Regions from separate parts of the Glutamicibacter sp. HZAU genome, predicted to be linked through region 3. Evidence: predicted binding sites of a transcription regulator. Region 3 holds the regulator's gene; each other region holds the start of a gene.
What was found. The regulator LexA, encoded in region 3, represses DNA repair genes until DNA is damaged. The targets are predictions, from matches to a motif close to TCGAACANNTGTTCGA.
Positions count from the first base shown of each region.

Region 1 (10,111 bases), on a different contig from region 3:
AATACCCTTATTTCGATAATTCTCCATTACAAAAACACCTTCTAAATAGCCAACCGGACTGCTGTCTGTACCTTCAACATAATCATGTCGAAGCTGGCATTGTGCAAACCCGACAGGAATATCATTATCAAAATACAAAAAAAATACAGCCTCTTTATCTAAAATCAATTCTTTCATTTCCTGCCTTAGGTCATCAAATTCATTATCCGGCCATAGAAGGATTGCTAATTGCGTTATTGTATTCAAATCGGATATTATTGCTTTTCTTAACATAAGTTTTTCTCCTTATTTTTTTAGAAATAAAACAGCTTATATTACAGCCTCGACATCAATACTACCGTCTCAATGTGGCTGGTGCGGAAGAAGAAATCCACGTAGCTGCCAGCTTGCTGGTTACGATGCACCGTGCACAACGGCTGAAGCTGTGCCGGATCGATGTGGATTCCCAGCTCTTCGCCGGCTTCACGCACGGCGGCGGCCTGGGCAGCTTCGCCGGGCTCAACATGCCCGGCGGCCGCAGTGCTCCAGTACCCGTCCATGTAGCCGGTTCCTTGGCGCAGCTGCAGCAAAACCTCATCGCGGTGTTGCAAGATGACGTAGCTGATCGTCTTCATGCCTAGTCCAGACGGCCCACGGAGGTCACGGTAACCACCGGTTCGCCTACCTCGTCCGAGTCATCCAGCGAGATGGTCGCGGAAATACCCCAGTCATGGTGCTCGGAAGGATCAGCGAAGACCTGGCGTACTTCCCAGATGCGGTTAGGCAGTTCCTTGACGATGAACAGCTTGGAGCTGCGTCCAACCGGACCGTCATCGATGTCATCGTGCTCGTCGAAGTAGTCGTCCATGGCGTCGGCCCAGGTGTCGGCATCGAAGCCGCTGTGCTCATCGAGTTCGCCCAGCGCCTTGTCTTGCTCGTCAGCGAAGAGCTTCACGCGGCGGAACATCTCGTTGCGGACCATCACGCGGAAGGCCCGCACATTGCTGGTCAGCTTCTCCGGTGCCGGAGGCGGCGCGGTTTCGGTTTCCTCGTTCAGCTCGCCGCGCGAAAGCTCTTCCCACTCATCGAGCAGCGAGGAGTCGATCTGGCGGATCATTTCGCCCAGCCACTCGATGAGGTCTTCGAGATCCTCGCGCAATGCGTCCTGCGGGACGGTCTGGCGCAGCGCCTTGTAGGCGTCGGTGAGGTAGCGCAGCAGCACGCCCTCGGAGCGGGCCAGCTGGTAGTACTGGACGAAATCGGAGAAGCCCATGGCGCGTTCGTACATGTCGCGGACGATCGACTTGGGTGCCAGCTCGAAATCGGCCAGCCACGGCGCGCCGGAGCGGTACTGCTCGAACGCGTTCTCCAGCTTCTCAGCCAGCGGCATCGGGTAGGTGACCTCATCCAGCGCGTTCATGCGGTCGTTGTAGTCCATTCCTTCGGCCTTCATCGCGGCAATGGCCTCGCCGCGGGCCTTCTTCTCCTGGCCGGAGAGCACCTGGCGCGGCTTTTCCAAGGTCGCCTCGATCACCGAAACGACATCCAGCGCGTAGCTGGCTGAATCCGGGTCCAGCAGGTCCAGGGCGGCCAGCGCGAAGGGAGAGAGCGGCTGGTTCAGCGCGAAGTTCTGCTGCAGGTGCACGGTCAGCTCATACCAGTTGCCGTATTCGTCGGGCTGCTCGCGGCGCACCACCACCTCGGTGGCGATCAGTTCTCGCAGGATGCCGATGGCGCGCTTCTTGAGCTTGCGCTGCGCGGCCGGGGTCTCGTGGTTTTCGCTGAGCAGGCGCACAGCGGCCTCGAACGCGTTGTCTTCGCGTTCGAGCAGGTTCAGCAGCATCGAGTGCGAGACCTGGAAGGAGGACTTCAGCGTTTCGGGGGCGGCCTCGACGATCTTCTCGAAAGTCTTCTCGCCCCAGGTCACGAAGTTCTGCGGCGGCTTCTTCTTCGGGATCTGCTTGAGCTTGGACGAGCCCTCGCCATGCTTCTTCAGGGCCTTTTCCATGGCCTTGTGGTTCTCGATCGCATGCTCCGGGGCCTGCACCAGCACGGTGCCTGCAGTATCGAACCCGGCGCGTCCGGCACGGCCGGCAATCTGGTGGAATTCGCGGGCATTGACGATGCGGGTGCGGGTGCCGTCGAATTTGGACAGGGCGGTGATCACCACGGTGCGGATCGGCACGTTGATGCCCACGCCCAGGGTGTCGGTGCCGCAGATGACCTTGAGCAGGCCTGCCTGGGCCAGTTGTTCGACCAGACGGCGGTACTTGGGCAGCATGCCGGCGTGGTGGATGCCAATGCCGTGGCGGACCAGGCGGTTCAGCGTCTTGCCGAATCCTGCGGCGAAGCGGAAGCCGCCGATCATTTCGGAGATCTTTTCCTTCTCCTCGCGCGTGGCCACATTCACGCTCATCAGCCCGGTCGCGCGGTCGATGGCATCGAGCTGGGAAAAGTGCACGATGTAGATCGGGACCTGCTTGGTCTTGATCAGTTCCTCCACGGCTTCCTGCACCGGTTCCATGGAGTAGTAGAAGTGCAATGGGATCGGACGCTCGGTGTGCGCGACCGTGACCGTGGTCTTGCCGGTGCGTTCTTCGAGTTCCTTCTCGAAACGGGTGACGTCGCCCAGGGTGGCGCTCATCAGCAGGAACTGCGCCTGCGGCAGCTCGATCAGCGGCACCTGCCAGGCCCAGCCGCGCTGCGGGTCGGCGTAGAAGTGGAATTCGTCCATGATCACGCAGCCCACGTCGGCCTTGGAGCCTTCGCGCAGGGCGATGTTGGCCAGGATCTCGGCGGTGCAGCAGATGATCGGTGCATCGGCGTTCACCGAGGAGTCGCCGGTGACCATGCCGACGTTCTCCGCGCCGAAGATCTTGCACAAGTCGAAGAACTTCTCGGAGACCAGGGCCTTGATCGGCGCAGTGTAGAAGCTGATCTGGTCTCGGGCCATGGCATAGAAGTGCGCAGCGATGGCAACCATGGACTTCCCCGACCCGGTGGGGGTGGCCAGGATGACATTGTTGCCGCCGGCCAGCGCCATCGACGCTTCGTCCTGTGCGGGGTAGAGGCTGATGCCGCGCGTCGCCACCCACTGGCCGAAAGCCTCGTAGATTTCGTCGTCGGATACGTTCTTGGTGTCTGCTGGCAGATAATCGGTGAGCAACATGATGTTCCTAGCCTATCGGTTGAGAACTATGACTGGGGGCTGGATGTTGCCTGCGCCTCGGGTTTAGGCTCAGGAACATGAAATGGGATCCGACGAAATACACTGAATTCTCCGACTACCGCGGCCGCCCATACAAGGATTTGCTGGGACAGCTGGCAGGGGTCGAGGCGTCGAAGATCGTCGATCTGGGCTGCGGCCCGGGAAATATGACCCGGCTGCTGGCCCAGCGCTGGCCGCAGGCGAAGGTCACCGGACTGGATTCCTCGCCAGAGATGATCGCGCGGGCTTCGCAGAGCGAGCACGAGGAGAATCTGGGCTTCGCACTGGCCGACGCCACGCAGTGGATCCCTGACGCCGATACGGACCTGCTGTTCTCCAACGCCATGCTGCAGTGGCTTCCTGGGCATCGCGAGTTGCTGGCAGGATGGCTGGTCAACTTGAGGCCCGGTGCGAACGTGGCTATCCAGGTCCCGGGCAATTTCGGTTCACCCTCGCATGCGGTAATGCGCGCAGTGGCCGACAGCCCGAAGTGGTCCGGCAAGCTGGCAGGGGTGCTGCGCCATGACGACGTGGTCGGCGAGCCGGATGAATACCAGCGGATCCTCCTGGACGCGGGGTTCCAGGCCAATGTGTGGGAGACCACGTACCACCAGCTGCTCGCAGGCGAGGACCCGATCCTGAACTGGGTTCGCGGTACCGCGTTGCTGCCCGTTCGGCACGCGCTTGGACAAGAAGACTATCTGGAGTTCGAGAACGACTACCGTGCCGAAGTCTCCGTCCACTACCCTTCATTCACCTCGCAGGACGGAACCATCTTGACGAATTTCCCGTTCCGCCGGATCTTCATGGTTGGCCACAGGCTCGGCTGACACCGCTCATCCGGGACGTTGCGGGGCTGCAGGCTCTGGCGTCCGCGCAGCCAAACGGAGCATACTTTCTGCATGCACACGTACGATGCCTTTCTTGCGGGACCGGAGCACAGCCTGAACCTGGCCCGCTTGCAAGCGGACTTCAATCGGGAATTCGATTCGCCATGCCCACCGGTTGCGGTGGTTGCACGGCGCTTGGAAGCCATGCTGGCAGGAGACCAGTGTTTCGCCATCCTCGCGGGGAATGGACGCGGCTTGGTGGGGCATGCCCTGGTCACGCTGCGACCCACAATCTATTTCGACGGGCCGCTGGCCGTGCTTGACGAACTCTACGTGCAACCCGCATTGCGTGACCGGGGCATCGGCTCGGCCCTCGTCAACTGCCTGCTGCAGGAACTGGCGCTGCGCGGAAGCCTGGAACTGCATATCAACGTGGACGAGGACGACACCGCAACTCGGCGCTTCTACGAACACCACGGGTTCGCCAACAACTTTCCGGGAAGCGACTGGCGGATGCTGTTGTACTACCAGGAGCTGCCGCCGACTAGATAGCCGGCGGCAGCTGCTGCAGGCTCCTACCAGCCGCGCTCCAGCCACTCGGGCAGTGAGGGGCGTTCGGCGCCCAGCGTGGTGCCATCACCATGGCCCGGAAGGATCACCGTCTCATCCGGGAACCGGTCGAAGATGCGGGAGGTGACATCGGCATAGAGCGACGCGAAACGCTCTGGATCCTTCCATGTGTTCCCTACGCCCCCTGGGAAGAGGCTGTCCCCGGTTAGGATGACGTGCTGTCCGGAAGAATCCGCGAGCGCGAACGCGATGGAGCCCGGGGTATGACCCCGCAGGTGGATCGCTTCGAGCGTGACCTCGCCCAACTGGATTTGATCGCCATGGGAGAGCGGGTGCGCCACCTGCACTCCGGATTCCTCCAGGATGCCGGCGACATCATCGGCCCCCGCATAGGTAGGGACCGGGTAAGCGGCCACTGCGTCGGACAGGGCGCGGACGTGGTCCCAGTGCTGATGGGTCGTGGCGATCGTGGTGACCTGCACTTCGCTCTTCGGCGTGTCGGCCGCAGCCGCTGCCAGCAAGTCCTGAATGGCCGGGAAGTCATCCGCGGCGTCGATCAATATTTGCTGCCCGTTGGCCTTGTCGGTGACGACGTACACGTTGTTGGACATGTCCGAAACCGAAATCCAGCGAACACTGAAGTCATCTAGCTGTAGTTCATTCATTCCTCCAGACTACGGTGAAACCGGTCCGCCACACGATAGGCTCGAGAGACATGAAGCACACGACGAAACGGAACATCGCATGACCGAGTTGCCCTTCCTGCGCGTGGACACGGAGTCCACGGTGGCCCCGTACCAGCAAGTCCGCGAGCAAATCCTGACGGCAGTGGCCGAGGGCAAGCTTGCTCCGGGCACCAAGCTTCCCTCGGTGCGCGCGCTCGCCGGCACCCTAGGTTTGGCGGTCAATACCGTGGCCAAGGTGTACAAGGAGCTCGAACTCCAGGGCGCGGTCGTCACCCGCGGACGCCACGGCACGGTCATCCAGGCCGCCGAGGACCGGGCCGAGCAGGAAGTCAGCGATGCCGCTGCCGACCTGGCGCGGATCTCGCAGCAATGGTCGGTGGATGAGGACACCGCTGTGAAGTACCTCAGGGCAGCTTTCAGCTCGCTGCCCCAATAACACGTCCGCATCGACCGGATCCCAGCAGCGGCTCTGGTCGACTGCACGCAACACAACGCACATCACGCGTCAGCACCTGAGAATGAGCACAGGATATTCGGGAGTCCGCCCATGAAAGAATTGCGCACCACGAACCGCCACCGGCAGCTGGCCGCCGCCCTCGGCGCCACCTTGCTCTTGGGCACGCTAGCCGCATGCTCCGCCACTGAGACCGAACAGCCCGTGCGGGATCTGGGGCAGGAACAAGTGCAGGCCGCATGGACGAGCAAGGACAAACTGCTCTCCGAAGCCCACGTCGACGAGGCTGAGAGTATCGTGCTCGCCTACACGCTGGACGGCAAGACTCCCTATCTCGTAGCCCGGGACCTGGCCACCGGAGAAGAAATCTGGAAGGAGAAGTCCGGAGTCGGCAACACGCCATCCGGCATTGCCTTCGAGGTCAGCGTGGTGGAAAACAATGGCAAGAAATACGTGTCACTGCTGCAGCTGGTGGAGAAGGATAAGGTGCGGCCCGCGGTGCTCGACCTGAAAACCGGACAGCGGGTATCCAAGGATCCGGGATCCCTCTACAACATCGATCGCCCCACTGAATGCGACAACAGCTGGTGCACGATCGCGGCCAGCCCCGACACCGGAGGGAACATTGCCGACTACTACTACGACTGGCATTCGAACAGCTGGAAGAAGGCAAAGAAGGCCAGCGAAATGCCTGATCCGAAGAAAAATCTCGGGGACTACTACCTCGGTGAAGGGCTTTCCATCTCCAGCGACCAGGAATCCGGCAGATCGGTCCTGAGCTATGCCCATGAGGGAGCTCTGGCGTGGAGCAAGGACTACGAAGAAATCTACGATGAGCACTACTCCACGGGCGGAGGCTGGGCTTGGGAGACCTTCGACGGGGAACAAAGTACATTGGTGGGCTCCGGCAATCGCACCTTCTACCAGTTTGAACTCGGCGGGAGGGATTTCGAGTGGGATATGGCAACGGATTCCATGCTGGTGGGGCTTGACCCGCAGACCGGCGATGGCCGTTGGTCGTTGCCCGGCGCGGATTACTCCTGCTTGGGCATCCTCGATCTGTACGGCGTTCACACCGATAGCACCCTGGTGACCTGCCAGATCAATTCCGGTACTGCCGAGGTCAATGTCCAAGATGATGGCACTGCCAAGCTCGGCGGCATCAAGAACTTCGAGGGAAATTTCGTCGGCATCGATGTCCACAGCGGCAAGAAAAAGTGGAGCTTCCCCATGCCGGATATGGCCGACAATGAACTGGTGAAGAAATTGCGCTTGCAGCAGCAATTTCTGGCCGGTGACAAGTCAGTGGTCTTGCCGCTAGCCGAAGGCGCGCAGGTCGTCGACATCGACAGCGGGAAAGCCGTCGGCATCGAGCAAGGGTTGGGGCAGACCGTGTTGTGCACCATGGAACTAGAAGGTGTCGACGTGCAACGCTCGGGCAATGACAAGGACACCGCGAACCTGTTGCCGGCAACGACAGTCCAGTCCTGCGATCGCGACACTCGCAAAAAGAGCGATCAATTGCCGTTGTTCGCCGAATTCCAGCGGGCCGGCTACCAGGAAGGCGCCACCGTGGTCCTGGAAGGCGAAAAGGGCTTGACCGCTTACACCATGCCGTCTGCCACCGATCCAGCCCCGGAATCCGTCGATAAGTAGAGTCCACGGCGCTGTGCTTGGGGTGCCGAATGGAGGCGGCGGACTGCCCGCGAGCGAACAGCCCAGCAGTCATTCGCGGGCAGTACCTTGTTGGCAGTCCAGCGCTTGGACTTGTTTTGGCGGTGGCCTAGCGCGCTCTCCGAGCGCCGGATCAGGGGTTTCCAGATTTAACTGTGAGTTGCATCCATTCGTACATGTATTCGAAGCCGTTTTCGATTAGTATTGCTTCGTGGCTATTACTGCAGAGAGCAAGAGAACAGATCTGACTCGCCTGGTCGTCAAGGGGGCCCGCGAGCACAACCTGAAGAACGTGGACATTGATCTGCCGCGTGACGCGATGATCGTCTTCACCGGGCTGTCCGGTTCGGGCAAGTCCTCCTTGGCCTTCGACACCATCTTCGCCGAAGGCCAGCGCCGCTACGTCGAATCGCTCTCCGCCTACGCCCGCATGTTCCTCGGCCAGGTGGACAAGCCGGATGTGGATTTCATCGAGGGCCTGTCGCCAGCGGTGTCCATCGACCAGAAGTCGACCAGCCGCAACCCGCGCTCCACCGTGGGCACGATTACCGAAGTGTACGACTACATGCGCCTGCTCTGGGCGCGCGTGGGCCGTCCGCATTGCCCGATCTGCCACGAACCGATCTCCAAGCAGACTCCGCAGCAGATCGTCGACCAGCTGATGGAGCTTCCGGAGAAGACCCGTTTCCAGATCCTCGCACCGGTCGTGCGCTCGCGCAAGGGCGAATTCGTCGATCTGTTCGCCGAGCTTTCCTCCAAGGGCTTCGCCCGTGCCCGGGTGGACGGTGAAACCATCCAGCTGAACGATCCGCCGAAGCTGGCCAAGCAGGTCAAGCACACCATCGAGGTGGTGGTGGACCGCCTGGCGCTCAAGGAAGACGCCCGCCAGCGCCTGACCGACTCCATCGAAACCGCCCTGGGCATTGCCGAAGGCCGCGTGCTGGTCGACTTCGTCGACCTGGACGCCGATGACCCGAAGCGCGTGCGCGCGTTCTCCGAGAACCTGGCCTGCCCCAATGAGCACCCGCTGGCCATCGACGAGATCGAACCGCGCACCTTCTCCTTCAACAACCCGTTCGGTGCCTGCTCGGCCTGCTCCGGCATCGGCACCAAGCTGGAAGTCGACGAGCACCTGATCGTACCGGACACCGAGGTCACCCTGGCCGAGGGCGCGATCGCCCCATGGTCGCTGGGCAAGGCCACCACCGAATACTGGAACCGGCTGATCGAGGGCCTGGGCAATGAGCTCGGCTTCACCATGGACACCCGCTGGCAGGACCTGCCGGCGGCCGCCCGCGAAGCGATCCTCAACGGCAAGGACCACAAGGTGGTCGTGCAGTACAAGAACCGCTTCGGCCGCGAACGCAAGTACTCCACCGGCTTCGAGGGTGTCATCTCCTATGTGCACCGCAAGCACCAGGAGACCGAATCCGACCACGCCCGCGACCGCTACGAGCAGTACATGCGGCAGATCCCGTGCCCTACCTGCGGCGGCGCGCGCCTGAACCCGGCATCGCTCTCGGTCCTGGTGGGCGGGCGGTCCATCGCCGAGGTCTCCGCCATGGACCTGCGCAGCGCCGCGGAATTCCTCTCCTCGATCGAGCTCAGCGCACGCGAGGCGCAGATCGCCGCGCAGGTGCTCAAGGAAATCGACGCGCGCATGAAGTTCCTGCTGGACGTCGGGCTGGAATACCTGACTCTGGAACGCGCCGCCGGCACCCTGTCTGGCGGCGAGGCGCAGCGCATCCGCCTGGCCACCCAGATCGGCTCCGGCCTGGTGGGCGTGCTCTACGTGCTGGACGAGCCGTCCATCGGCCTGCACCAGCGCGACAACCGCCGGCTCATCGACACCCTGCTGCACCTGCGTTCGCTGGGCAACACCCTGATCGTGGTGGAGCACGACGAGGACACCATCGCCGAAGCCGACTGGATCGTGGACATCGGCCCGGGCGCCGGCGAGCACGGTGGCGAAGTGGTGCATTCCGGTTCCCTGGAAGACCTGAAGCAGAACACCAAGTCGCTGACCGGCGACTACCTTTCGGGCCGCAAGCAGATCGACATCCCAGCCAAACGCCGCAAGGTCGACAAGGACCGCAAGCTCAAGGTGGTCGGAGCCAGCGAGAACAACCTGCAGAACATCTCGGTCGAATTCCCCCTGGGCGTGCTGACCGCGGTGACCGGCGTGTCCGGATCGGGCAAGTCCACCCTGGTCAACGACATCCTCTACAAGGTGCTGGCCAATAAGCTCAATGGTGCCAAGCAGGTGCCGGGCCGGCACACCCGCGTGCAGGGCCTGGAGCACCTGGACAAGGTGGTCCACGTGGACCAGTCGCCGATCGGCCGCACCCCCCGATCGAATCCTGCCACCTACACGGGCGTGTTCGACCACATCCGCAAGCTGTTCGCGGAGACCAATGAGGCGAAGCTGCGCGGATACCAGCCGGGCCGCTTCTCCTTCAACGTCAAGGGCGGGCGCTGCGAGTCCTGCTCGGGCGACGGCACGCTGAAGATCGAGATGAACTTCCTTCCCGACGTGTACGTGCCGTGCGAGGTCTGCCATGGGGCCCGCTATAACCGCGAGACCCTGCAGGTGCTGTACAAGGGCAAGAACATCGCCGACGTGCTGGACATGCCGATTGCCGAAGGCGCCGAATTCTTCAGCGCGTTCACCCCGATCGCCCGCCACCTGCGTACGCTCGTGGACGTGGGC
Region 1 covers NZ_SCKZ01000003.1:317,833-327,943, forward strand. The annotation lists gene EKH49_RS06185 (aminoglycoside 6'-N-acetyltransferase AAC(6')-E526) at 1-273, opposite strand, end outside; gene EKH49_RS06190 (NUDIX domain-containing protein) at 315-614, opposite strand; gene EKH49_RS06195 (DEAD/DEAH box helicase) at 617-3,148, opposite strand; gene EKH49_RS06200 (methyltransferase domain-containing protein) at 3,226-4,017, shown strand; gene EKH49_RS06205 (GNAT family N-acetyltransferase) at 4,090-4,569, shown strand; gene EKH49_RS06210 (MBL fold metallo-hydrolase) at 4,593-5,252, opposite strand; gene EKH49_RS06215 (GntR family transcriptional regulator) at 5,332-5,709, shown strand; gene EKH49_RS06220 (hypothetical protein) at 5,821-7,383, shown strand; gene uvrA (excinuclease ABC subunit UvrA) at 7,613-10,111, shown strand, end outside.
Region 1: the regulator LexA is predicted to act here: its motif matches at 7,572-7,587, upstream of uvrA (excinuclease ABC subunit UvrA).

Region 2 (10,111 bases), on a different contig from region 3:
GCCGAATTCGCCCAGATACAGGTGCCTGATACGCAGATGGTGTTCCGCAGCCGACTCAAGGTCACCACGGCATTGCGCAGCGTCTGCGATTGCGCCAAATATGATCCATTGCCCATTGCCAGCCGGGTGCTGGGCACCGTCATATCCCTGGCAGACCCCTACCTGAACTTGGATCAGATCCGGAAGGCGCTGGATAGCGAGGATCCGTCACCTGAACGATCCAGGGCGCTGCGCCTGGTGCAGTCCTTCTCCGGCACAGCACAGGCCGCATAGGCCGGCCAGGCAAGTTACCGGCGCGATCCCGCAGTGGTGCGGTAGACATCGTAGACGCCATCAATCCGCCGCACCTGGTTCAGCACGTGGCTCAGGAACTTCGGGTCGCCCATTTCGAAGGCGAAGCGCGAAATGGCAACACGGTCCTTGCTGGTCTGCACACTGGCGGACAGGATGTTCAGGTGGCTTTCGGAAAGGATCCGGGTCACGTCGGAAAGCAGCGATTTGCGGTCCAGCGCCTCGACCTGGATCTCGACCAGGAACACGCCGTGGTGCTTGGTGGCCCATGTGACGTTGACGAGCCGATCGGGCTGCTCGGCGAGCTGCGTCAGGTTCAGGCAATCCGTGCGGTGCACCGAGACGCCGGCGCCTCGGGTGACGAACCCTTGGATCTCATCTGGCGGCACTGGGGTGCAGCAACGCGCCAGCTTGACCAGCACGTCTCCCAGGCCTTCCACGATCACACCGGCCTCATTGCCCGTAGACGGGCTAGGAGCGACCGGGTGGATTACCGCTTCCTCATCGACCTGTTCGGCTTCTGGCGGGCCGATCAGAGCCGTTAGATGCTCGATGACGTTTTGTGCACTGGTATGGCCGTCGCCCACCGACTGGTACAACGCAGAAATGTCAGTGTGGTGCAGCTCGTTGGCTACCGCGGTGAGCAAATCGTGCGTCATCAGCTTCTGCAACGGCAGCTGGTTGCGACGCAGTTCCTTGGTCAGCAGCTCCTTGCCCTTTTCGATGGCCTCTTCGCGGCGCTCCTTGGAGAAGTAGCCGCGGATCTTCGCCTTGGCCCGCGGCGACTTGACGAAATTCTGCCAGTCCTGGGATGGGCCGGCGCCCTCAGCCTTGGAGGTGAAGACCTCCACCACATCACCCTGCTTGAGTTCGGTATGCAGAGGCACGAGCTTGCCATTGACGCGCGAACCGATGGTTCGGTGCCCTACGTCGGTGTGGATCGAGTAGGCGAAGTCCACCGGTGTTGCCCCCACCGGCAGGGACATGATGTCGCCCTTCGGGGTGAACACGTAGACCTCGGCGGAGCTGATGGTGTAGCGCAGCCCGTCCAGGAATTCTTCGGAGTCGGCGGTGTCGGCTTGCCATTCCATCAGGGAGCGCAGCCAATCCATGTTCTGCTCCGGAGAGAGCATGGAGTTGTCGGTCTGGCCATGCTTGTACTGGAAATGCGCGGCGACGCCGTATTCAGCGCGCACATGCATGTCATGGGTGCGGATCTGGATTTCCACGGGCTTGCCCTCGGGACCCATCACCGTGGTGTGCAGCGACTGGTAGAGATTCAGCTTCGGGATGGCGATGTAGTCCTTGAAGCGGTTGGGCAGCGGATTCCACTCCGCGTGCACGACGCCCAGCGCGCCGTAGCAGTCCTTGACGGTGTCGACCAGGATCCGCACGCCCATCAGGTCGTGGATGTCGTCGAAGTCCTTGCCGCGCACGATCATCTTCTGGTAGATCGAATAGTAGTGCTTGGGCCGGCCGGATACCGAGGCGTGGATGGCCACATCTCCCAGATCGCGCGAAAGGGTCTGGCGGATTGATGAAAGGTACTTTTCGCGCTCAGGGGTGCGGTCGCCGACCATGCGGACGATCTCCTGGTAGACCTTGGGATGCAAAGCGGCGAAGGACAGGTCCTCCAGCTCCCATTTGACCGTGTTCATGCCCAGGCGGTGTGCCAGCGGAGCGAAGATTTCCAGGGTTTCCTTCGCCTTGCGGGAGGAGGATTCCGGCGAGACGTAGCGCCAGGTGCGTGCATTATGCAGGCGGTCCGCCAGCTTGATCAGCAGCACGCGGATGTCGCGGGACATCGCGACGACCATTTTGCGCACGGTTTCGGCGGGGGCCGCATCGCCGTAGGTGACCTTGTCCAGCTTGGTCACGCCGTCCACCAGCATGGCGATTTCTTCGGAGAATTCCTTCTTCACCGACTCGAGGGAGTACTCGGTGTCTTCGACCGTGTCGTGCAGCAAGGCAGCGGCGAGAATCGAACCGGTCATGCCCATTTCTGCCAAGATCGTGGCGACCGCGACAGGGTGCGTGATGTAGGGGTCGCCGCTCTTGCGCTTTTGGCCCTCATGATATTTTTCTGCGACCTCGTAGGCACGGACCAGCAAATCCAGATCCGCCTTCGGATGCTTCGACTTGACCGTGCGCAGCAGCGGTTCGAGAGTCGGCGATGTGCTCGGAGTGCTCCCCCGGCCTGCAAAGCGCACCAAACGAGAGATAGAGCGTCGTTTCGAATTGTTCAGGTTAGGCGTATTCGCCATGCCCCGCTCCTTCCCGTTGCCGTTGGAATTTTCCCGAAGCCAGTATGGAGCCCGGTCAAATCCATCGGTAGTTTCGGGCCGCCAGATCACCGGTGGCCGTGCACCTGAAAAACACCTTCTTTAGTTCAATCGTTATAGCACGTTCGCGCGGTGACAACTAATTACGCATCTTACAGCTTAAGCGAAATGGTGCCCCCGGCCATCTGCCGGGGGCACCATATCCTAGACTTCAGATCGCGTTAGAGCGCTGCCATCTTCTTGTCGTGCGCAACCACGTCCTCGTCCTTGTGGCGCAGCCAGTGGAACATCGGTGCCTGGACGAACAGGGTCGACAGGGCCGAGACGATGATGCCGACGAACAGCGCCAAGGACAGGTCCTTGAGCGTACCGGCTCCCAGCAGGTAGGAGCCGATGAACAGGATCGCGGCCACCGGCAGCACGGCCACAACCGAGGTGTTGATCGAGCGGACCAAGGTCTGGTTCACAGCGAGGTTGACCAGCTGCTCGAAGGTGCGCTTGGTCTGCTGGGTGTAGTCCTTGGTGTTTTCGCGGACCTTGTCGAAAACCACCACGGTGTCATACAGCGAGTAGCTCAGGATGGTCAGGAAGCCGATGATCGCGCTCGGCGTGATTTCGAAACCGGTCAGCGAGTAGATGCCCGCGGTCACGATCACCACTGCCATCAGGCCGACGATCGCTGCCAGCGACATCTTCCAGGTGCGGAAGTAGGCTGCCATCAGCAAGCCCACCAGGACCACGAAGACGACCAGGCCAAACAATGCCTGGCGTGAAACGTCTTCGCCCCAGGTCGGGCCGATGAAGTTGCTGGTCACTTCGTCGCTGCTGACGCCGTAGTTCTTCGCGAGCTGATCGGCAATGGCCAGGGTCTGGTCATCGCTCAAACGCTCGGTCTGCACGCGCATGGTGCCCGGAGCAATATTGGTCACCGTTGCCTCAGATCCTGAAGCCACTGAGCTGACCGTCTCTTCGCCAATCGAGATATCCGTGTTCTGCACATCCGAAACGGTGAATTCAGAACCGCCGCGGAAGTCGATACCCAGATTGAAGCCGCCCTTGACCACCGGGATCAGGATGGACAGGATCACCAGGATGCCGGCGATCAGGAACCACAAGCGGTGCTTGGAGGTGAACGGGTAGGAACGCTTGCCGGTGTAGAGCTCGTTGCCCCAAGTGACTAGCTTATTCATTGTTCTCCTCCTGGGCCTTGGCCTGCGTGCTGCCAGACGCGTTCGAGCCAGCGGACTGCTCGGCCTGTGCGCGGCGGCGTTCGGCAATGGTCATGCGCTTCGCTGCCTCAGCCGATGCCTTCGCATTCTTCTTGCCGCGATTTGCCGCAACATTCTCATCGAAGCGGCGAACCTTGCCCGCGCCCTGGTACAGCGGCTTGACGCCAAGCAACGATGGATCCATGCCCGACATCGGGTGGCCGTTGGCGAAGAACTTGGTGCGTGCCAGCAGCACCAAGGTCGGGTGGGTCAGGCCGTACACGACGATGAGGTCGATGATGGCGGTCAGGCCCAGGGTGAAGGCGAAGCCTCGTACGTTGCCCACGGCAACGATGTAGAGCACGATTGCGGCCAGCACGTTCACTGCCTTGGATGCCAGAATGGTGCGCTTGGCGCGCTTCCAGCCGACATCCACGGCGCTTGCCAGCGGCCTGCCTTCGCGCAGCTCATCGCGCACGCGCTCGAAGTACACGATAAACGAGTCGGCGATGAGGCCGATGGCAACGATCAGGCCGGCGACGCCTGCCAGCGACAGGCGGTAGTTCATGCCCCAGCCCAGCAGCACCAGCGCCAGGTAGGTGAGCACGCCGGAAACCAGCAGCGACGCGATGGTCACCAGTCCCAGGGCCCGGTACTGGAACAGCGAGTAGATGAAGACCAGAACCAGGCCGATGATGCCGGCGATGAGGCCAGCGGTCAGCTGGTCAGCGCCCAGGGTTGCGGAAACCTGGCGCTCGGACTGGATGTCGAAGCTGATTGGCAGCGCGCCGTACTTCAGCTGCTCGGCCAACGCCTGCGAGCTTTCCTGGGTGAAGCCGCCGGAGATCTGCGGGCGGCCATCGGAAATCACTGCATTGGTGGTTGGCGCCGAAATGGTTTCGCCATCAAGCACGATCGCGAACTGGTTCTGCGAGCCCTGCAGGGCAATCAGACGCTGGGTGGTATCCGCGAAGAGCTTGGTGCCTTCGGCGTTGAACTCGATAACGACGACCCATTCGCCGGTCACCGATCCATTGACGCCGCGGGCCAACTGGGCGTAGGCGTCCTTGATCATGTCTCCGGAGATTTCCTGCGGGCCGAGGATGTACTTGACACCCCTACTGTGGTCGCAGGAGATCATAGGCTTGTCTGGGTCGGCGGCTTCGCCACCGCGATCCTTGAGTTCTACCTCGCAGTCGTAGCCTTCGAACTCCTGGAACAGCTCTGGGGTGATCCAGTTGGTATCCGATGGGTTCTCTGGCTTGCCGCTAGGCTTTGGCAGGTCTTCCTTGGGGGTGCGGTCTTCCTTCGGAGTGGCTGCGAAACCACCGGTGATCAGCACCGGGCGGAATTCCATGTTGGCCGAGGCCTGGATCAAATTGCGGGTGGTCTGGTCCGGGGTACCGGGCATCGAGACCACGACGTTGCGTCCGGACTGGGTGGTGATTTCCGATTCGGTGACACCGGAACCGTCCACGCGCTGGCGGATGATCTCCACCGCTTGGTCCAGCTGCTCTTGGTTGATCGCCTCGTCGCCCTGGACCCGAGGGGCCAGGATCATCTCGGTGCCGCCTTCGAGGTCGAGGGCCAGCTTCGGTCCCCATCCGGTTTTGCCGTTCACCGCACCACCCACCAACACTCCGGTTGCGATGATGAAGACGACCAGCAACCACAGCAACGCTTTGCGCGCCTGTTTAACAGGTCTGATTGATGACATCTATTGTGCTTTCTGGTTCGGGTGGCTTGGCCTTCAGGCCACCGCTATGCTGCCCGGGACTTAGGCGTTGCGCTCGTCCTTGCCCTCGTCGTTCAAGCGACGCAGGGACTCTTCCGGGGTTTCGGTTGCGTTGGAGGGTGCTGCTGGTTCGTCGGCAGCGGCCGGGGCTGCCGCATCCTTGTCCAGGAAGGTGGCGATGGCCTGGCGGTGCAGGGTCAGCACCACGCCTGGCGAAACCTCAACCTGTACGCGATCCTCTGCGTCTACACCGACGACGGTGCCGAAGATTCCCGAGTTGGTCATCACCTTGGCGCCTGGCACGGTGTTGTTCTTCAGCTTCTCCTGCTGGGCGGCCTGCTTCTTGCGGCCACGGAACATCATGAAGATCAGCACTGCAAACAGGGCGACCATCAGGATCAGCGAAGGGTTGAAGCCGCCACCAGCGGCCTGTGCGATTACGAGAGGATTCACGTATTTACCTGCTAACGATTCGTTGCGATTTGGTCTGGAGTTCTGGGATGCCGCTGCGCCATTTTCTGGCGCGAAACAGCAAAGACGCCCCACCTTACCCTGAATTGGGCACAGGTCGGGCGTCTTTAGTCTAATGGGTCACGGTGAACCGGCAGGCCATTTACGCGGGCAGTGAAGTAATGCTTGCCTAATCCTCATCGTTTTCATAGCTTTGCGCACTGGCGAAGATGGCATCCTTGGGCATGGCCAATCCCAGATGCTCCCAGGCTCCGGGCATGGCGATACGTCCTCGAGGAGTCCGGCCCATCAATCCTTCGCGCACCAGGTATGGCTCGGCGACGGTTTCGACGGTCTCGGTCTCTTCGCCGACGGCGATAGCCAGGGTCGACAGCCCTACCGGTCCCCCGCCGAATTTCGTGCACAGTGCTTCCAGCACTCCGCGGTCCAGGCGATCCAGTCCGCGCGCATCGACCTCGTACATGTCCAGGGCGGCAGCTGCTGCCTTGGCATCGATCTCTTCGAGCTTGTGCACCAGGGCCCAGTCCCGCACGCGGCGCAGCAGGCGGTTGGCGATACGCGGGGTGCCGCGGGAGCGCCCGGCGATCTCGGTGAATGCAGCTGAGGTGACGCTCAGATCCAGCATCATGGCCGAACGGCGCAGTACCAGCTCGAGTTCCTTGACCGCGTAGAACTCCAGGTGCCCGGTGAAGCCGAAGCGGTCGCGCAGCGGTCCGGGCAGCAGGCCCGCGCGCGTGGTGGCCCCGACGAGCGTGAAGGGCGGCAGCTCCAGGGGAATCGCGGTAGCGCCGGCTCCCTTGCCGACGACGATGTCTACGCGGAAGTCTTCCATTGCCATGTAGAGCATTTCCTCGGCGGGCCGGGACATGCGGTGGATTTCATCGAGGAACAGCACCTCGCCCTCGGTCAGCGAGGAGAGGATCGCGGCCAGGTCGCCGGCGTGCTGGATGGCCGGGCCGGAAGAGATGCGCAATGGCGCGTTCATCTCGGCGGCGATAATCATCGACAAGGTGGTCTTGCCCAGCCCGGGCGGGCCCGAGAGCAGTACATGGTCCGCGGTGCGTTCGCGGATCTTGGCCGCTTCGAGCACCAGCGAGAGCTGCTGGCGCACCCGGGATTGGCCGACGAAGTCGTCGAGATTCCGCGGGCGTAGGGCAGCTTCGATGACCCGTTCTTCGGGTTCGCTGCCGGCGTTCGTGAGCCCGGTGGAGTCATTCATGAAAAGTCGATCCTCTCGCAGACCGCTTAGACGCGGGTTCCGCTGGACATGCTGCGCAGCGCGGCACGCAGGATTTCAGCGACGTTGCCGGTGGCCACGACATCCGGATCGGCCTTGGACAGCGATTTCAGGGTGCTGGTTGCATCCTTTTCGCTCCAGCCCAGCCCGGTCAGCGCCTCGATCACCTGCGGTTCCCAGACGCTGGCGGTACCTCCGCCGGACACCGGCGCCACTGGCACGCCGGTCGGGACCAGCTTGCCGTTCAGTTCCAGCACGATGCGGCTGGCGCCCTTGGGGCCGATGCCGGACACCTTGGTGAATGCGGCGGTGTCCTTCGTGTTCGCCGCGATGCGCACTTCTTCGGGAGAATGCACGGCCAGGATGGCCAGGCCGGTGCGCGGCCCGATGCCCGATACGGAGATCAGGACTTCGAAGACATCCCGCTCCTCCGCGGTGGCGAAGCCGAAAAGGGTCATGGAGTCCTCGCGCACCACCATGGAGGTGAAGACCGTCGCCTCGCGCCCTTGATGCAGGCCGGACAGCGTTCCGGGGGTGGCGTTGACCAGCATTCCGAAGCCGTTAACGTCGATTACCGCGGTGTTCAGTGCAACCGCCTGCACGGTGCCGGTCAATGAGCTGATCATGCCACTCCTTGGGATGTATGTTCGATCGAACCCAGTTTATCGAAGATACCTACGAATATCGATCCTCCGTGTTTCCCGGTGGGTCGAGGTCATTTCACGGCCGCCGGCTAGCGGCGCACCGCTCGGCGCTTGGCTGACGCTTCGGCGGCGATCCATGCCTGCTGAGCACCTGTCAGCTGCGAGGACCCGCCGGCATGCACCGCAGAGGCCGAGGCGTTCGAGCCGGTGGCCGCTCCGCGCCAGCCGTGGGTGATCGCCAGGGCCACCGCGTCAGCGGCGTCGGCAGGCTTGGGCGGTTCATCAAGCCGGCAGATCTTGGCAATCATCTTGCCGATCGCCGCCTTGGTCGCCTGACCGGAACCGGTCACCGCCGCCTTCACCTCGGTCGGCGTATGCAGCGCGACGGGGATGCCGCGTCGTGCCGCGGCGGTGATCACCACGCCGGTGACCTGGGCGGTGCCGATCACCGTGGAGACATTCGCCGAAGCGAACACGCGTTCCAGGGCGAGCACGTCGGGCCGGTGCTGGTCCAGCCACGCCTCGATCGCGTTGGAGATCGTCAAGAGCCGGGCGTCGAGCGGGGTGCCCGGCGGGGTGCCGGCGACGGTGACGTCCACCAGTGAAACTTGCCTGTTTGCAGCGACGTCGACCACGGCAAGACCGCAACGGGTCAGGCCGGGGTCGACGCCGACAACACGTAAGGCCAAGCCCTACTGCTCTTCGTCCAATGCGGCGCGAACCTCATCGGAGAGATCTGCGTTGGTGTAGATGCCCTGGACGTCGTCCAGTTCCTCCAGCGCGTCGTAGAGCTTCAGGAACTTGCGGGCTCCGTCGACATCCAGGTCCACCTTCATCGACGGCAGGAATTCCATTTCGTCGGATTCGTAGGCGATATTGTTCTCGTCCAGCGCCGCTGCGACCGCGCGCAGGTCCGAAGGATCGCACACGATGGCGAAGTTCTCGTCCTCGTCCAGGATCTCGTCGGCACCGGCGTCCAGCACGATCATCAGCAGGTCATCTTCGGTCAGCTCGCCCTTGGGCAGGCGGACTACGCCCTGGCGGTTGAACAGGTAGGCCACCGATCCCGGGTCGGCGACGGTGCCGCCATTGCGGGTGATGCCCACGCGAACCTCGGAGGCTGCGCGGTTCTTGTTGTCGGTCAGGCACTCGATCAGCAGCGCCGAGCCCTGCGGGCCCCGTGCTTCGTAGATGATCTCGGTGTAGTCGACGACCTCACCGGTCAGGCCAGCGCCACGCTTGATTGCGCGGTCGATGTTGTTGATCGGCACGGAGTTCTTCTTGGCCTTGCTGACGGCAAGTTCCAGTGCAGGGTTGCCGGCCATGTCGGCTCCGCCGGCGCGGGCGGCAACTTCAATGCCCTTGATGAATTTCGCGAAGGCCTTGGCGCGCTTGGCGTCGATCGCAGCCTTCTTGTGCTTGGTAGTTGCCCATTTGGAGTGGCCTGACATGCTTTAAGCGTCTCCTCGCGTGAGATTGATGAAAAATTGATGGATAGCTGTGCTGCCGGTGACTTCCGGGTGAAAGCTGGTTGCCAACAATTTTCCCTGGCGTACTGCAACAATTCTACCCTGTCCGCCATTCGGCCCGGCTTGAACGGTGCTGATCACCTCGGCGTCCGGGCCGATTTGCACGGCTTCCGGGGCGCGGATGAACACCGCTTCCAACGTGTGCCCGTTGAAGTCCAGCTGGTGCTCGAACGAGTCGACCTGACGCCCGAAGGCATTGCGCCTCACCGTCATGTCGATGCCGCCGAAGCTTTGCTGCACCGCGCCATCCCGCGCGATGGCGGGGTTCTCGATGCGGTCGGCCAGCATGATCATTCCAGCGCAGGAGCCGTAGACCGGCATGCCTTCGGCGATGCGTTCCTTGATGGGATCGGCCAGCCCGTAGTTGCGGGAGAGTCGGTCAATTACGGAAGACTCGCCGCCGGGTAGCACCAGCGCGTCGACCTGCGCCAAATCCTCGACTGTACGCACCATCTGCGCACGTTGCCCAAGCCGTTCAAAAGAGGCCAGATGTTCGCGGAAATCCCCTTGCAGCGCGAGGACGCCTATTTTCGGCATGGTTCTAACCTTCATGGTGTTCGGTGGATGGCAGCACGGAAATGCGCCGAAACAACGTTAAACCCATGGCTGCCCTGCGCCGGTTTTGTTTCCCGGTGTGTCGTGGATTCTTCGATGCAACCTCCCGGCAGCCCGTAAAGCTTGGTAGGTTCGGGAACATGATTGCTGATATTTCTT
Region 2 covers NZ_SCKZ01000004.1:5,751-15,861, reverse strand. The annotation lists gene EKH49_RS06805 (hypothetical protein) at 1-273, shown strand, start outside; gene EKH49_RS06800 (RelA/SpoT family protein) at 288-2,555, opposite strand; gene secF (protein translocase subunit SecF) at 2,795-3,763, opposite strand; gene secD (protein translocase subunit SecD) at 3,756-5,498, opposite strand; gene yajC (preprotein translocase subunit YajC) at 5,559-5,969, opposite strand; gene ruvB (Holliday junction branch migration DNA helicase RuvB) at 6,157-7,206, opposite strand; gene ruvA (Holliday junction branch migration protein RuvA) at 7,233-7,850, opposite strand; gene ruvC (crossover junction endodeoxyribonuclease RuvC) at 7,958-8,557, opposite strand; gene EKH49_RS06765 (YebC/PmpR family DNA-binding transcriptional regulator) at 8,561-9,319, opposite strand; gene pdxT (pyridoxal 5'-phosphate synthase glutaminase subunit PdxT) at 9,323-9,934, opposite strand; gene EKH49_RS06755 (aldo/keto reductase) at 10,000-10,111, shown strand, end outside.
Region 2: the regulator LexA is predicted to act here: its motif matches at 7,860-7,875, upstream of ruvA (Holliday junction branch migration protein RuvA).

Region 3 (10,111 bases):
CCGCAACGAAAACGCGCGCCTGTGACAAGGATTGATGCACTTCGCCCTCCCCCGCGGTGCCGGCTCGCAAGGCTGCCAAAGCGGCAACGACATTGGCGTCGGCCTTGCCGTCGTCCTTGTCGAAGTTATGCAGGGGGTTGCCTTCGCCGCTCAGGTCGCGGCCTTCCCAATCCTGGCCGGCAGAGTCGGTTTTTGAACCTGCCTGCGCCAGCGCAGCGACAATATGTCCCGGCAGATGGCGTTTGGGTGCAGATTCAGGTTGCTCGGTGCTCATAGCTCCATGCTATCGGTGGTTTCGAGGTTGTTGGCAGGAAGTTCCAAAACTGCATTCATGAGCTTGGACACCCCGAGCGGGGCATTTCAGATTTCATCCCCTGCCGGCTGTGCGCCATCGCTGCCAGGAGAAGGTATTGCAGGAATCTGGCTTCACAAATGGAAAGGCGATTCAGAAGCAGGGAGCTTCTGAATCGCCTTTCGCGGATGGTGCTTGGTGCCTAGCGGCGGCCTGCCACATCGAGCGCTTCTTGCAAGGTGAACTGGCCTGAGTACAGCGCCTTGCCCATGATGGCGCCTTCGATGCCTTCAGGAACCAGCTCACGCAAGACGCGGAGGTCTTCGAGCGAGGAGATGCCGCCCGAGGCGACAATCGGCTTGCTGGTCTTGGCAGCGATTTCGCGCAGCAGTTCAACGTTTGGACCGCGCAGCGTGCCGTCCTTGGTCACGTCGGTGACAACATAGCGGGCGCATCCGGCGTCTTCCAAGCGAGCTAGGACGTCCCACAGGTCGCCGCCGTCCTTGGTCCAGCCGTGGCCGGACAAGGTGGTTCCGCGCACGTCCATGCCCACGGCGATCTTGTCGCCGTGGCGGGCGATGGCCTGCTTCGTCCATTCCGGGTTTTCCAGTGCGGCGGTACCGAGGTTGACGCGGGTAGCACCGAATTCCAGTGCACGTTCCAGGGAGGCGTCGTCGCGGATGCCGCCGGAGAGCTCGACCTTGATGTTCAGTTCCTTGGCAATGCGCTGGACGATCTCGACATTGCTTCCGCGGTCGAAGGCTGCGTCCAGGTCAACCAGGTGCAGCCATTCGGCCCCGGCGTTCTGCCAGGAAAGCGCAGCTTCCAGCGGGTCGCCGTATCCGGTCTCGGAACCGGCTTCGCCCTGGACCAGGCGCACTGCCTGGCCGCCGGCGATATCTACCGCAGGCAGGAGTTCGAGGATTGGTTGCTCGCTCATGATGTCCTTAGTGAAGAAGTAAAAAGTGGTTAGTAGGTCAGGGCCCAGGCTGCGATCAGGCTCATGCCTGCAAGCACCCAGAGCGCGATGATCCATGAAATATGGGCCTTCTGGTTCTTCAGCGAAATGGCCCCGCCGATCAGGAAGGCCCCGATAACACCCAAGATGAGGCTCCACATGCCTAGAGTGTCCCCAACCAGTTGCGCAGCAGCTGTGCGCCAGCGTCGCCGGACTTCTCCGGGTGGAACTGGACTGCCGAGAGCGGGCCGTTTTCGACGGCGGCCACGAATGGCGTCCCGTGCGTCGACCAGGTCACCTGCGGCGGGGTCATCGCCGGCTGGGTGACGTCGAATTCCCATTTCTGCACAGCGTAGGAGTGCACGAAGTAGAATCGCTCGTCCTCGATGCCTGCGAAAAGCTTGGATCCTTCCGGCGGGCGCACCGTGTTCCAGCCCATGTGCGGAATGACATCCGACTGGAGGCGTTCAACCTTGCCCGGCCATTCGCCGATGCCTTCGGTTTTCACCCCATGCTCCACGCCTTCTTCAAAGAAGACCTGGTGGCCCACGCAGATCCCCAAGACCGGCAGGCCACCGGCGATGCGGCGACCGATCCAGCGCAGGGAACCGGTTGCGGTCAACTGCTCCATGACCGAGGCGTAGGCGCCGACTCCCGGGACTACCAGTCCGTCGGCAGCCACGATCTTCTTCGGGTCTGCGGTCAGTTCCACCTCGGCGCCGGCGGCTTCCAAGGCGCGCACGGCGGAACGGACGTTGCCTGAACCGTAGTCCAGGACAACTACTGTTTTCTTCTCCACTTACAGGGCACCCTTCGTGGATGGGATCTTGTCGCCCATGCGCTCATCGCGCTCTACGGCTTCGCGCAAGGCGCGGGCGAAGGACTTGAATTGCGCTTCGACAATGTGGTGCGGGTCGCGGCCCGAGAGCACCTCGATGTGAGCGCAGATCTGTGCGTGGAAGGTGATGGCTTCGAAGACGTGGCGGGTCATCGAGCCGGTGAAGTGCCCGCCGATCAAGTGGTATTCCTGGCCAGCAGGCTCGCCGGAGTGCACGAGGTATGGCCGGCCCGAGACATCGACGACTGAACGGGACAGCGCCTCGTCCAGCGGAGCGTAGGAGGTGCCGAAGCGGCGGATGCCTGCCTTGTTGCCCAGCGCCACGCGCAGCACTTCGCCGATGGTGATCGCGGTGTCCTCAACGGTGTGGTGGACATCGATGTGGGTATCGCCGGTAGCACGCACGGTGAGGTCGATGAGCGAATGCTTGGAGAGCGCAGTCAGCATGTGGTCATAGAACGGCACCGAGGTGCTGATCTCCGAGACGCCGGTTCCATCGAGATCCAATTCAACGAATACGGACGATTCGCTGGTCACGCGTTCCATGCGGGCGCGACGTGCGCCAATCAATTCGGCAGACATGTCTTCCTTCGCTTGTCTTTGATTACTTCTGCGAGCCGAGCAGTTCGGCAAGTCGTTCCAAGAAGGCTGTGGTTTCTGATTCTGTTCCGGCCGTAACACGCAAGGTCCCCGGAATTCCATTGTCGCGGATGATGATGCCGGCTTCCAACAGGCCTTCCCAAATAGCGTGGGGGTCTTCGACGCCACCGAAGAAGACGAAGTTGGAGTCGGAGACCGATGGCTTCAGGCCCAGTTCCTTCAAGCGCGCGACGATGCGGTCACGTTGGGACTTGATGTCTTCGACCTGCGCCAGGAGCAACTCGATGTTCTTCAAGGCGGCGATCGCCGTTGCCTGGGTCACGGCCGACAGGTGGTACGGCAGCCGCACCAAGCGGATGGCATCGGTGACCTCTGGCGCAGCGGCCAGGTAGCCGACGCGTGCGCCGGCCAGGCCGAATGCCTTGGACATGGTGCGCGAGACGATCAATCGCTGGCGGCCTTCAAGCAGGCTCAGTGCGGACTTGGTGCTGGCCAAGGAGAATTCGGCGTACGCCTCGTCAACGATCACCATGCCGTTGTGCTCGCTCATGGCTTCGTACACGGCCGTGATGACATCAAGGCCAAGCGCGGTGCCGGTGGGGTTGTTCGGCGAGCACAGGAACACGATATTCGGCTTGTGCTCGCGGACCTGCGCGGCTGCAGATTCGGCGGACAGGGTGAAATCCTCGGCGCGTTCACCGGCGATATAGGTGGTATCAGTACCACTGGCCAACAGCGGGTACATGGAGTAGGTGGGGCCGAAGCTCATCACGGTACGGCCTGGACCACCGAAGGCTTGCAGGATCTGCTGCAGGATTTCATTCGAACCGTTCGCGGCCCAGATGTTCTCCTTGGTGAGCGAGTGGCCGAGGTAATCGGCAAGAAGTTCACGAAGCTCGGTGAACTCGCGGTCGGGATAGCGATTCAGAGTTGCCGCTGCCTTGGCCACTTCCTGGGCAATGGCGTCTACGACTACCGGTGGCAACGGATGGGTGTTCTCGTTGACGTTCAACTGGATCGGCACGTCAATTTGCGGTGCGCCATAAGGGGATAGCCCGCGGAGATTCTCACGCAAGGGCAGCTGACTCAAAAGTTCACTGCGGTCATTCACGCATCAAGTCTACGTGCGCAGCGAGCCCGCCAGTGAATCCGCTACGGCTGCAGGTAACAAACACTGGACAGCGGGGGAAGCTAGCCGGCAAGGACCGGAATCGACAAGGTATCTCCAACCTGGATTTCGCTGCCGTCCAAGGCGTTGAGCTCCGCGATGTGGCCAACTGCGGAAGTCACGTCGTAACCGGTGGCATAGTCGCGAGCCAAACTCCATAGCGTATCTCCGGGGATCACGGTGACATCGATGGTTCCAACCCCAGCAGGATCTTCTGCCGCGGCATGCGCGTCAGAGGCGAACATGGAGAAGAAGAAAGCAGCAGCGATCGTGAGTGCGAAAACGGGCATCCCCACCAGCACAGCCCAACCGCGGCGGTTGATGCGGATTTTCAGCGGCGCTTGGGTCTGATCTGAGTCAAGTGCGACGGTAGCCATGACGTTGTCTCCTCAAGAAATTCAAGTGATGCGAATTTTTATTCGAAAGAACTGATTCGAAAACTTGTTCGAACCTCGTATATCTGTTCTAACAGAGATTCGCGGAACTTGTCCAGAAGTTTTCGAACAAATCTTTGAAAGAAGCTCGCTTATCTACTAAGATTTCGAAGTAGACGAGCAATGAAAACATCTCACCATCTAGCTCCGACAGTTTGGACACGCAAACTTTCGAATGATTGCTAGGGAAGGCAAAATCTCATGTCAGCATCACAACGCACTCCCCGATCGAATGCACGTTCGCTGACGATTCGCCAAAAGAAGATCCTTGAGACGATCCAGCGGTCTATCGGCAAGAACGGTTATCCGCCATCGATGCGTGAGATTGGCGACGCTGTCGGACTCAAGAGTCTGTCGAGCGTGACCCACCAGTTGAGCCAGTTGGAAAAGCTCGGCTATATCCGTCGAGACCCACGCCGTCCGCGCGCGATGGAAATCCTGCTGCCGCTGCAATTGTCCGACGATGCCGAAAAGGCCGAGGCCTCGGAGCCGGTCGAGCCGGCTGCCAGCGAAGACGCCAAGATCATTGAGCTGAGCACTTCTGCTGACACCACCATGGTTCCGCTGGTTGGCCGTATTGCTGCTGGCGGTCCGATCCTGGCAGAACAGTCCGTCGAGGATGTTTTCTCGTTGCCTCGTCAGCTCGTGGGCCACGGCGAACTGTTCATGCTCAAGGTGTCCGGCGATTCAATGGTTGACGCCGCGATTTGCGACGGCGACTGGGTAGTTGTCCGCCGACAGCAGACGGCAGACAACGGCGACATCGTCGCAGCCCTGCTGGACGAGGAAGCGACCGTCAAGACCTTCCGGCAGCGTGATGGGCATACTTGGCTGCTTCCGCAGAACTCGCGCTACGAACCGATTTTGGGTGATGCAGCAAAGATCATGGGACGCGTCGTCTCGGTCATGCGCTCGCTCTAGATTTCGTGTGGATATTGCGCTGGTGCTTGGCACCAGCGCAATTTTCGTTTAATCAGCTACTCGCCGGCCTCGAGCTCGATCTGGGCGGCCGCGGCGAAGATCATCCAGCGCTGGACTGCCGTCGAGAGCCGGCGCGGTTCCTGGTCGATCAGATGGCCTGCAGTTGCCGTGACCAGTTGCCTGGCCTGCTCCCTGCTTGCTGCTTCCAAGCGGTGATCTTTCGCGGCGAGGGCCAGATACCGGCACAGGATTCCGGCAAAAAGGTTCCCGTCTCCCCCGCGGTTGAACGCGAGTACTCCGGGCGCGGAAGACAGCGAGTGCGTGGTCGCATCGATCAGCACCTGGGCGTGAGCCAGATCGGCTGGCTCGCCAAGCTCAAGCAACGCGCCTAGCACCGTGCCCTGGTTATAGGTATAGATCGCTGGCTCCACCGTATGCCCCTGGCTGGCCAACCGCAGCCCGTCCAAATACAGCCCACGCTCGGCGCTGAACAGGTTCTTCTCCAGCCATTGGAGAACCTGCCGTGCGGTGTCCTTCTGTCCGGTTCGGCCGAAGAACAGGGCTGCCGGCCCATTGGCCGGCGTATTCTTGAAATCCCGTTTTTTCGACCAGTACAGGCCGCCGCCCAGCACCTCGTCCATGCCAGCTTGAAGCTGTTCTCCCAGCACCCGCATTGCAGTCCGAGCAGCGTGGTTTCCTTCTCCCGTCACGGCCAGCGTGAACTGCGCCAGACGGCCGCTGGCCAAGGCAAGCCACGCCATATCGTCGAAGAAGTAGTTGGGCAGCATCCCGAAGTTGCGAATTCGAATGCCACGCAACAGATGATTGGCCCGGGCCAGCTCGGCACGCGCCGATTCCGCGTCGCCTGCTGCCAGATAGGAGTGGCCGTCATCAATGATGGCATCCAGATAATGCGCCTGCCACCAATAGTTCCACTCCGAAAACGGGTGCGCGCAGCCATTGAGATCGCTGAGCAAGCTTCCGTCGCGCAACCGGTGCGCCCTGCTGTAGTTCTGCCCAATCCAGGTTCCGGGCAGCCGCAAGAGGCGCCGTCCGAAACGCTGGTGGGTGTCGATGGCGGCTTGGTGTGCCAATTCCTGCATGGACTCCATGGTGCCTTCCGGTTCACGCGGCATCAGTTCTTGTCACAGACCTTAGTGCATCTCCAACCATCCTGCTGATAGTGCTTAAAGAACTTGAGCTGCCCCAAGTCCAAGGACAGCTCAAGTTCATGCTCTGGCTGCAGCTATTTCCCGTCCGGGTTCAAACGCTGGAGAACTCCGGTGATGACCTTCTTGTCGACAGTCGGCCACATCGGCGGCAGGGTCGCTTTCAAGAAGCTGCCGTACCGTGCAGTGGCCATGCGCGAATCGAGGATCGCCACCACGCCCTTGTCCCCGACCGAACGGATCAGGCGTCCAGCGCCCTGGGCCAGTCGAATCGCGGCATGGGTGGCGGCCACCTGCATGAAGCCGTTGCCGCCATGCTTGGCCACGTCCTCGGAACGGGCTTTGGAGATCGGGTCGTCCGGGCGCGGGAACGGGATCTTGTCGATGATGACCAGCCGGCAGGAATCTCCTGGCACGTCCACGCCCTGCCACAGGGTCATGGTTCCGAACAGGCAGGTGTCGCGTTCGCTGCTGAACTGCTCGACCAGCGACTTCATGCTGCCCTCGCCCTGGCACAGGATCTCCACGTCCAGGCGTTCGCGCAAGATGCTTGCCGCTTCTTCGGCGGAGCGTTTCGAAGTGAACAGAGCCAGTGCACCGCCGCCGGAGGCCTTGATGAGATCCTCGATCTCATCCAGCGTCTCGGCGGCCAGTTGGCGGCCCGGCTTGGGCAGATGCTTGGCTACGTACAGGATGCCCTGCTTCGGGTAATCGAAGGGACTGCCGACGTCCACGCCGGTCCAGGACGGAGCCCCGGCGCCCATCAGACCCAGGGAGCCTGCGACCGAGTCGAACTGCGAGCCGATAGCCAAGGTAGCGCTGGTCAAGACGACCGTGCGCCCGTCGAAAAGCCCTTCGCGCAGCTTGCCGGCAACGGACAACGGAGCAACGTTCAACGTGGCTGGCTGGGTCTCGTCAGCTTCGACGTAGCCCCGGCCTTCGACAAACTCCCGCGGACGGGTGGTGTACAGCACCTCGCGGCGCTCTTCGGATTCGAGCATGCGAATCGCATCGTCCATCACCGCCTGCAGCTGGGAGCGGGCGGTCTGACGGCCACCGTCAGCCGGAGCATTGGCTTCGGGCTTGGACAGCGCCAACGCCAGCCGGGCCTGTTCCACGATGTCGTTCAGGGCAATGCCCATGTCTTCGCGCAGGCCATGTTCCAGCAGTCCCGTGGGCACACCGGTCAACGACTTCTCCAAGCGGTTCGCCGCCTTGACCATCTCGTCCACGTTCACTCCGCAATGGCGTTTGGCGCCGCCAGCCGCGGTGAGCACCATGCGTGCGGAGAGTGCCCCGGACACCGAGCTGGTCACGCGGTCTTGCAGTTCGTGGGCCTCATCGATGATTGCGACTTCGAAGTCCGGGAGGACCGAAAGCCCCTCGAAGGCCGATACCGCCAGCAGGGCGTGGTTGGTAATGACCACGTCCGCCTCCGCGGCACGGGCACGAGCCATCTCCGAGAAGCATTCATCAGCCATCGGGCACTTCTGCGACCCCAAGCACTCCATGGCCGAAACCGAGACCTGCTTCCACGCCTTGTCGCTGACCCCGGGCACCAGCTCATCGCGGTCACCGGTCTCAGTCTCTTCAGCCCATTCGCGTAGCTTCATGACCTCGCTGGCCAACGGCGAATAGGTGGTGCCGGCAGGAGCTGCCGGCTCATCCATCGAGAAAAGCGTGCCTTCGTCATCTGGGTACCCGCCGCCGAGCTTGTACTGGCACAGGTAGTTCGAGCGTCCCTTGAGCAGGGCCACATCCATCGGGCGCGAGAGCTTGCCCTTGAGCGATTCGAGCAACCGCGGCACGTCACGGCCGACAATCTGCGATTGCAGCGCCAAGGTCGCGGTGGAGACGATCACCGGCTTGGCGCTGGTCTGCGCGTGGGCCAATGCCGGAATCAGGTAGCCCATCGACTTGCCGGTGCCGGTGCCTGCCTGCACCAGCAAGTGCTTTTCATCTTCCAGCGCGCTGACCACATGCTTGACCATTTCCTGCTGGCCGGTGCGCATGGCACCGCCCATGGAAGTGACCGCGGCCTCCAGGAGCCCCAGGGCCTGCTCTTGCTTATCCATGAAGGTTGAAGGTCTCCAACTCTGCAGCTAGGGAATCGCGCACCTTGACGATCATCCGGGTGCCCTCCTCCAGGTGTTCGCTTTCCAAGATCTCTGATTCGCTCTGGTGCAGCTTGGCGATCAAATCCCCGCGGTTGTAGGGAATGAGCACCTCAAGCTGGATGCCGGGGCGTGGAATCGATGAGCTGATCTTTTCGAGCAGCTCCTGGATGCCCTCACCGGTGTGCGCGGAGACGACCACGGTGTTGGATTCCCGGTTGCGGATGCGTTCGACGACGAACGGGTCAGCCACATCGGCCTTGTTGACCACGATGATCTCTGGAATGTTCAACGCGTCGACTTCGCCGAGTACGGTGCGCACGGCCTGGATCTGCCCTTCGGGATCAGGGTGGGACCCGTCAACGACGTGCAGGATGAGATCCGAATCGGCGATTTCCTCCAGCGTGGATCGGAAGGCTTCCACCAGCTGGGTCGGGAGGTTGGATACGAAGCCGACGGTATCGGCCAGCGTGTAGGTCAACCCGTCCTCGGTCGCCGACTGGCGGACGGTTGGATCCAGGGTAGCGAACAGCGCGTTCTCCACCAGCACCCCGGCGTTGGTCAAGCGGTTGAGCAGCGATGACTTGCCGGCGTTGGTGTAGCCGGCAATGGCCACGGCTGGAACCGCATTGCGCTTGCGGTTAGCACGCTTGGCTTCACGCGCAGGCTTCATGGCCTTGATCTCGCGGCGCAGCTTCGCCATGCGGTCGCGAATGCGGCGGCGGTCCATCTCGATCTTGGTTTCACCCGGTCCACGCGAACCGATGCCGCCACTGGCGGCACCTACGCGGCCACCGGCCTGGCGGGACATCGATTCGCCCCAGCCACGAAGACGCGGCAGCAGGTATTCGAGCTGGGCCAGTTCAACCTGGGCCTTGCCCTCGCGCGATTGGGCATGCTGCGCAAAGATGTCCAGGATCAGGCTGGTGCGGTCGATGACCTTGACCTTGACGATGTCTTCCAGGGCGCGGCGCTGCGATGGCGCCAGCTCTGCATCGACAATCACGGTATCGGCACCCGTTGACGCAACGATTCCGCGCAACTCTTCGGCCTTGCCCGAGCCGAGGAAGGTCGAAGGGTCCGGCTTGCTGCGGCGCTGCACCAGGCCATCGAGGACCTCGGAACCTGCGGTCTCCGCCAAGGCGGCGAGCTCGCGCAGGGAGTTCTCGGCGTCGGCGACGGTTCCATCGCTCCAGATGCCCGCCAGCACGACGCGTTCCAGGCGCAGCTGGCGGTATTCAACCTCGGTGACGTCTTCCAGTTCCGTGGACAGACCTGCGACGCGACGCAGCGCGCGGCGATCCTCCAGATCTTCCTGGTCCCCGTCGAAATTGCTGAGGCCTGAGGAAAAACGGTTCAGTGCAGTAGCCTGGCCAGCGAAAATGGAATTCTCTTCTTCGCCGAAGTGCTGAACCTGCGGGCTCTGCGCATCATCGGCTGCGAGAATTCGATCGATGGCGGCCTGGATCTGGGCATCATCCATCGATGCCGAATCGTGCTCGTGTGACTCGGAGTTAGTCATGGTCTCCTTAGAAGTACTTCGCTTTCCAGAATAGTGCGGGTGGACCCCACTTTGCGACGTGGCGCGTTCAGTTTCGGTTGGTTCATCAAACATTC
Region 3 covers NZ_SCKZ01000002.1:425,209-435,319, reverse strand. The annotation lists gene EKH49_RS04630 (SseB family protein) at 1-274, opposite strand, end outside; gene priA (bifunctional 1-(5-phosphoribosyl)-5-((5-phosphoribosylamino)methylideneamino)imidazole-4-carboxamide isomerase/phosphoribosylanthranilate isomerase PriA) at 495-1,232, opposite strand; gene EKH49_RS16675 (hypothetical protein) at 1,262-1,411, opposite strand; gene hisH (imidazole glycerol phosphate synthase subunit HisH) at 1,414-2,049, opposite strand; gene hisB (imidazoleglycerol-phosphate dehydratase HisB) at 2,050-2,670, opposite strand; gene EKH49_RS04610 (histidinol-phosphate transaminase) at 2,693-3,799, opposite strand; gene EKH49_RS04605 (LysM peptidoglycan-binding domain-containing protein) at 3,880-4,233, opposite strand; gene lexA (transcriptional repressor LexA) at 4,492-5,211, shown strand; gene EKH49_RS04595 (glycoside hydrolase family 76 protein) at 5,268-6,314, opposite strand; gene EKH49_RS04590 (ATP-dependent DNA helicase) at 6,458-8,455, opposite strand; gene hflX (GTPase HflX) at 8,448-10,109, opposite strand.